One region of the Paenibacillus sp. LT-B23 genome, then DNA from elsewhere that is predicted to be linked to it. Evidence: riboswitches for the same ligand, from Rfam matches in the RefSeq annotation. Region 1 holds a riboswitch; the other holds the start of a gene.
The links. A riboswitch is a leader RNA that binds a small molecule or an ion and turns the genes downstream of it on or off. The one in region 1 is predicted to bind ZMP and ZTP.

Region 1 (3,412 bases):
CAACGGACTCCGTCGACTTGAAAGGTCCACCCTTTGTCAGCGCCAAATTCAACTCAATTACTTTAAAGGACCAGGATATCACCAGAAACAGGCAAAATTGCTAGAAATCAAAAAAAGACTGTTCCCACTCCGATTTACGGAAGAAAAACAGCCTTATCAGTCTCATCATATGTGTAGTCATGGTCATCCCCCAGATGCCAAGGCTGACAACCTGAGGCTAAGGGGGAGCATGAACAAGCCGATTGATTAGTATTGAGTACCTGGGTAGATCGGGAATTTGTCTGTCAGTTCGCCAACAGCTTGGCTGGCTTTAAACAATACCGTATCATCCTTCGGATTTTTGAGAGTTTCAGCAATGATTTTACCGATTTTGACCATAGCCTCTTCATCCATACCACGGGATGTTGCAGCAGGTGTACCAATGCGGATTCCGCTGGTAACGAATGGACTGGTCGGGTCGAAAGGAATCGCGTTTTTGTTGACCGTGATGCCCACGGAATCCAGTACATGCTCCGCTTCTTTTCCAGTGATGTTCAAGTTACGCGTGTCCAGCAGCATCAAGTGATTATCCGTACCGCCGGATACAATGTTAATGCCTTCAGCCAGCAATGTCTCAGCCAGCACCTGGGCGTTGCGAACTACGTTTTGCGCATAGGTTTTGAAGGAAGGCTGGAGCGCTTCACCCAAGGCAACGGCTTTAGATGCGATCACATGCATCAAAGGCCCCCCTTGAGTGCCTGGGAAAATCGCTTTATCAATCGCTTGCGCCCACGCTTTGCGAGTCAGAATCAGACCGCCACGCGGACCACGCAGCGTTTTGTGTGTCGTTGTTGTAACAAATTGAGCATGCGGAACCGGGCTTGGGTGAATACCTGCTGCCACAAGACCCGCGATATGTGCCATATCGACCATGAACAGAGCGCCCACATCGTTGGCAATGGAAGCAAAGGCTTCAAAATCGATGGTACGCGGATACGCGCTCGCTCCGGCTACAATCAGACGAGGGCGATGCTTGAAGGCTGCCTTGCGCACTTCATCATAGTCGATGCGGAAGTTGTCTTCACGTACGCCGTAAGCGGCAAAGTTATACAGCAAGCCGGAGGCGTTAACCGGACTTCCGTGTGTCAGATGGCCACCGTGCGCCAGGTTCATACCCAGTACGGTATCTCCAGGTTTAAGAGCTGCCAGATATACTGCCATGTTCGCTTGCGCTCCCGAGTGAGCCTGTACGTTAGCATGCTCTGCACCGAACAGTTCTTTGGCACGGTCGCGTGCAATGTCCTCGACGATATCCACATGCTCACAGCCACCGTAGTAGCGTTTGTTTGGATAACCTTCAGCATATTTATTCGTCAGTACGGAGCCCATTGCTTCCATTACTGCTTCGCTGACGATATTTTCGGATGCGATCAGCTCGATATTGTGGCGTTGTCGTTTCAGTTCAAGTCCCATTGCTTCCAGCACTGCCGGGTCACTTTTACGCAGATGTTCCATCATGATTGATTACTCCCTCTCCATGGTCAATTGTCAGGTATACAGGCAAGCGCCTGCTCCTCTGTTGGGTACCTCATCATCAATGCAAAAAAGATCAATACAAACATGCAGTCCAAGCCAAAATACAAATGCTAGTCGCAGCTTCCGCCGCCTTCTTGCTCCAGACTATACACTGCTCGTTGTCCGCCAATGAGCGGAGGACGAGTGAATGCCGCCGTCACACGCGCTTCGCCAATCCAGCGAAGGCCTGGACGAAACGGAACGGCAATCGGTCGCAAATGCATACCGATCAGCGTCTCACCAATGTCTACCCCCGCATGCGCCTGTACATTCGCTGCCAGACACGCATCTTCCAGCGCACGATAGGCGGCGGTAGCCATAGATCCGCCTGCCGTACGAACGGGAACGGCGGCGACCTCCGTCAGTCCCAGCCGCTCCAGCACGGCTCGCTCAACGACTAGCGCACGGTTCAAATGCTCGCAGCATTGAAATGCCACGTCAAAACCATACGCCCTGCGAACGGATTCCACTCCAGCCAGCAATTGCTGCGCTACATCGAGCGCTCCCGCCGTGCCAATCCGGCTTCCCGCCACCTCACTGGTGCTTACGCCGATAACCAACAGGCGACCAGCTTTGAGACTGGCTGCTTCTGCGATTTCCTTCACGACAGAAGCGGTCTGTGCTTTAAGCGCAACCTCATGATCCAATTGTCCTACCATTGGAACCTCCTTTGGTTGAACGGCCCCACAGAGACTGGGCACGGGCTTATGCCCCATGTTCAACACACTCTCTCCTGATATCACAATCTGACTATATTATAGCCGATGAATCGGATTTCGAGCAGGAAAAATGGAAAAACTGCTTAAAGGACCCTCTCTCGGTTTGGATACTCGAAGTAACAGCATGCGGAAGAATAATAGCCATTTGTCTGGACGGAAGGACACTGGAGGCCGGACCTAGTTCATATACGAAAAAAGAGCAGTCCACAGCCTATGTGGATTTGCTCTTTTGCCCAGGCGACCGGCCGTATATCCGGTGCTCCATCGTGGTTAACCCCACTTTTGTCGCCAGTTACACCGGATTCTTGTTTTTCCACCTTATCTTAACGGATTAACCGCCGAAAATCAACAGATCCCGTACAAAATAGATAGGTAATCCAAACTTTATTCGGACAAGGACTGTAGCTTGTCCACCAGCTTGTGCAGCGCTGTTCGGATTTCTGCAGCCGTGACATCGTAATCTTCACGCGACCCGCCGAACGGATCGGAAATATCAAAGCCCGGAATACGTTGACGCAGTTCAATCATCCGCTCACGCTCCCGTGCCGAAAGCTCCTGACCTAATGATCCCATCAGTTGTTGCGAAGCGTACAGACCATCCAGCTCCTGTACATCATTCAGCACTGAATCCCGGTCCTCCACATATTCCTTGAGCGTAAACACCTTGCCCACCGTTTGGGGAAAGCGCTGAATGACGTGCTGCTTATGCCCTTGGGTCAAGGTTAAAATCAGATGTGCCCACTCGGCAAGCCCACCGTTCAAAGAAGTTGAGGTGATTTGATCCGAGATATTGTGGTCACGTAGCACTGCCTCTGCATGTCGGGAAATGGGCGTACCTTCCATCGCGGCTACTCCCGCCGAGCGCACTTCCAACCCTAGCCCGTGCTCAGCAGACAGCTTGCGCAGCATCCCTTCAGCCATTGGACTGCGACAGGTGTTCCCTGTGCAAACGAATAAGATATGTTTCAACGTCTTCACCCCCCGTAAGTTAAAAAATATATAAACAGAGGATTACTAAAATCCTGTATTTATTTTACACTGTCCGCCCCAAAATCAAAACATAAACATAATGCCAAATGCCAGTAAAATAGCACCGCCCACCGCTTCTCCATAGTCTCCCAGATTGCGGCTGACCTTGC
Region 2 (3,412 bases), on a different contig from region 1:
CGGCATTTAGGGCGAGCACATGATCATTCATAATACGCACGTCTATGATGTTTTGTAGTCCTTCCAGAGGAATGAATTTCACGGATTCAGAAATGTTGTTTCTTGGCACATACCAGGCGGAATGATCTTGTAAGGTAAATATCAGATCGCCTTCCTGGATTATATTCGAAAATGTTCTTACAACGTTGGGCTTATCTTCTACACGAGTCGGTACGGATTGATTATAGCCCCATAACCACAAGCTCCCATCGGATTGAATCAGACTCCCGGAATCATAAGAGCGAATACGGGACGTCGATTCATCTTCGGCCGCCCATGCACTGGAACTGAACAATAACAACGCGATCATACTGATTAACAGAGTACGTCTTTTCATGCGTTTTTCCTCATTTCTTCATCAATGTATATAAGGAGAATATCTACTTATCAATAGACGAAGAATTTATAGAAAAGTTTTCCAGAACAAATCAATTCCAAAAAAATAACCTCCAGAAACCCATGCTTAGACATGGATTTGGAGGTTATTTCTTAGCTCGTTATTCGGCCACGCACGATCAATAAGGTTTGCGCTTTGATTTGTCCAATTTCACTAATGAGCGCAGCCGTTTTCGCTTCATAGGCGTGTTTGACATCCAAATCTTTCAGGGAAGCAAGGTTAATTTCAACGGTGAGCAGGGCGGATTGGGCGGCAGCCTCGAACAGAATCGCGCCTATGCCGAGATCAGAAATGACATTTTTGTTGGACAGTTCCACAATACTGTAGGCACGCTGCATTCCGTCCCGGCACACTTCCAGCAAACGCATCGGCACCTCAATGGCGGCGATCACCACGGTCTGTAGGGAATGGGTTCGATAGCGTTTTTCTTCGTCTGTTTCTTTGGGCAAGCGCAATGCGGTCATGTATTGTTCAAAGGATTGAATGTCTGCGGTCATCAGTTCCTCACAGCGCGCAGACAGATTTTCCATGCTATGAATCACTTCAGTGATTTGACCATGAACATGCGCGTATTTTTCTCCTTGGGTAAGGCTGGCGGTCATGGAGGTCATAGCCGCGCCCAGTGCCGCTGCCAGTGCGGATACACTTCCTCCGCCGGGGGTAGGCGCTGCACTTCCAGCCTCTCTTAGAAAATGTCCGATGGAATCACTCCACGACAGTTCACTCATGAATAGGCCACCTCTCTGGAGTATTGTTGCAGATCTATTGCTTTGAGCAGATTCTTGTACAAAATCGCAGTTGTTAATGTGCCGACACCGCCGGGAACCGGAGAAATGGCATGTACCTTTTCCCCAACGTCTAAAGCAGCATCCCCCACTATTTTTCCCTCCAGCGTCTCGTTAATTCCCGCATCTACCAAAATCAAACCGGGATGAACCATATCCTGTGTAATCACATCAGGGCAACCGACTGCAACGAAGGCAATGTCTGCATGGCTCAAATGCTCCGCAATATCACGTGTGCCTGCATGACAGGCGGTAACGGTGGCATTTTCTCTTTGCAGCATGTGAAAAAGGGGAAGTCCCACCGTCTGTCCTATGCCGACAAGGGTGACATTTTTGCCTGCCAATGTGTGACCGTAATGTTTGAGTAGCTCAATACAGGCTTGAGGCGTAGCGGGATACAATCCGCTTTCACCTGTAACGGTAGCCAGCTTGTTGCCTGGGGTAATTCCATCAATATCCTTGTACGGGGCGATGGATTGTTTAATCGCTGAAGCGGATAGATGCTGGGGAAGAGGCAATTCCAGCATAATACCATGTACATGAGAGGCTTCGTTCAGGCTGCCGATCAGGTGAAGGAGTTCAGCTTCGCTTACATGGCGGTCAAAGGTATGAAGATGAAAGGAGATGCCCAGCTTCTCCGCTATTTTTTGCTTGGTCCGGGCGTAGTAGGCAGAGGCCGGATCGCCTTCTACCAACAGTGTTGCCAAATGAGGGCGATGCCCTTGCTGTTTCATTTGTTCTACTTTGTTACGGATCGTTGCATACACTTGCTCAGCTGCTTCTTTGGATTTCATAATGATAGCCATAGTCTGAACCTCCTCTGAATTTATCGCATGATGGAATCAACAGGGTGTCATGGTCTTGTAAAACGAAAAAAAGTATTTGCACAAGGTCGTCACGACAGACGAATCCTCTGCAAATACTTCTCCCAGGCGAACGGCACGCTTTCATTGTATGCTCCCTCGTGGTTGATTCCACTGACTTCGCCAGTCACATACAGCGTTATTTATCTTATATTTTAACAAATAATCTTCCGAAAAGAAACCCGTGAACATTTGGCAAAGAGGTCATGTTATTTGCCCATATGACAAATGTCATATTCCTGAACTGACGTTTATGACTACTTCGAACACAGGTATCCCCTTATACTGAGGTTAGATCAACATGTACGCCTGACGAGATCAAGGTACGGGCGTCATTTTAAAGGAGGATCAACATTAAGTATGACACAACTCCCATTAGCCCAATTGAAAAAAAATATGGCTCCCTATGAGAAAATAAACACGAAATCCAGCGTTCTGCAACTCATTAATACCCTGGGTCCACTGATTCTGCTATGGTATGCCGCTTATCTTAGTCTGTCGGTATCGTATTGGCTGACCCTTCCCATTACTATTATTGCTTCAGGGTTTGTTATACGAACGTTTATCATTTTTCATGATTGCGGTCATCAATCGTTCTTCAAAAGCCGCAGGCTGAATGACATTGTGGGCACGATTACAGGTATTATTACACTTTGCCCGTATGACCAATGGAAAAATAGCCACGCGATCCACCATGCAACCAGCAGTAATCTGGACAAACGGGGCACAGGTGATATGTGGGTGCTTACGGTGGAAGAGTATATAGAAGCTTCTGCATGGACACGACTGGCTTATCGTGTATACCGGAGTCCATGGGGGATGTTCGGACTCGGTCCGATCTACACTTTTTTGATTTCCTATCGCTTTAACACAAAGAAGGCAAAACGTAAGGAAAGAATAAATACGCATGTAACGAATATATCTCTAGTTGTCTTGTACGCTCTGTTGTGCTGGGCCATCGGATGGCAGAATTTTGTTTTGATACAGGCACCTATTTTTTTTGTATCAGGTGTGCTGGGAATCTGGTTGTTCTATGTACAGCATCAGTTTGAGGATTCGTATTTTGAGCATGATGAAGAGTGGAGCTATATTAATGCAGCCGTAGAAGGCAGCTCTTACTATAAGCTTCCCAAGGTGTTGCAATGGATTACGGGCAATATCGGCTTCCATCACGTTCATCATTTGAGTCCGAAAGTACCGAATTACAATTTGGAGAAGGCGCATGATGCCACCCCACAGCTTCAAAAAGCGACGACTATCACAGTGAGCACAAGTCTGCAATCTCTGAAGTTCCGGCTTTGGGATGAAAGCACGAAAACCTTTTTGAC

Region 2: linked by a shared signal. The riboswitch ahead of ACWXW9_RS20840 (bifunctional 5,10-methylenetetrahydrofolate dehydrogenase/5,10-methenyltetrahydrofolate cyclohydrolase) and the one ahead of ACWXW9_RS15005 (TIGR01440 family protein) in region 1 are both predicted to bind ZMP and ZTP.

What each region holds. Positions count from the first base shown of each region.
Region 1 covers NZ_JBSQBM010000011.1:24,278-27,689, reverse strand. The annotation lists partial or broken gene ACWXW9_RS15015 (sugar ABC transporter permease) at 1-94, opposite strand, end outside; gene glyA (serine hydroxymethyltransferase) at 247-1,497, opposite strand; gene ACWXW9_RS15005 (TIGR01440 family protein) at 1,626-2,213, opposite strand; ZMP/ZTP riboswitch at 2,498-2,579, opposite strand; gene ACWXW9_RS15000 (low molecular weight protein arginine phosphatase) at 2,658-3,242, opposite strand; gene ACWXW9_RS14995 (manganese efflux pump MntP) at 3,327-3,412, opposite strand, start outside.
Region 2 covers NZ_JBSQBM010000018.1:51,312-54,723, forward strand. The annotation lists gene ACWXW9_RS20830 (stalk domain-containing protein) at 1-376, opposite strand, end outside; gene ACWXW9_RS20835 (cyclodeaminase/cyclohydrolase family protein) at 529-1,164, opposite strand; gene ACWXW9_RS20840 (bifunctional 5,10-methylenetetrahydrofolate dehydrogenase/5,10-methenyltetrahydrofolate cyclohydrolase) at 1,161-2,027, opposite strand; ZMP/ZTP riboswitch at 2,141-2,225, opposite strand; gene desA (Delta(5) desaturase DesA) at 2,445-3,412, shown strand, end outside.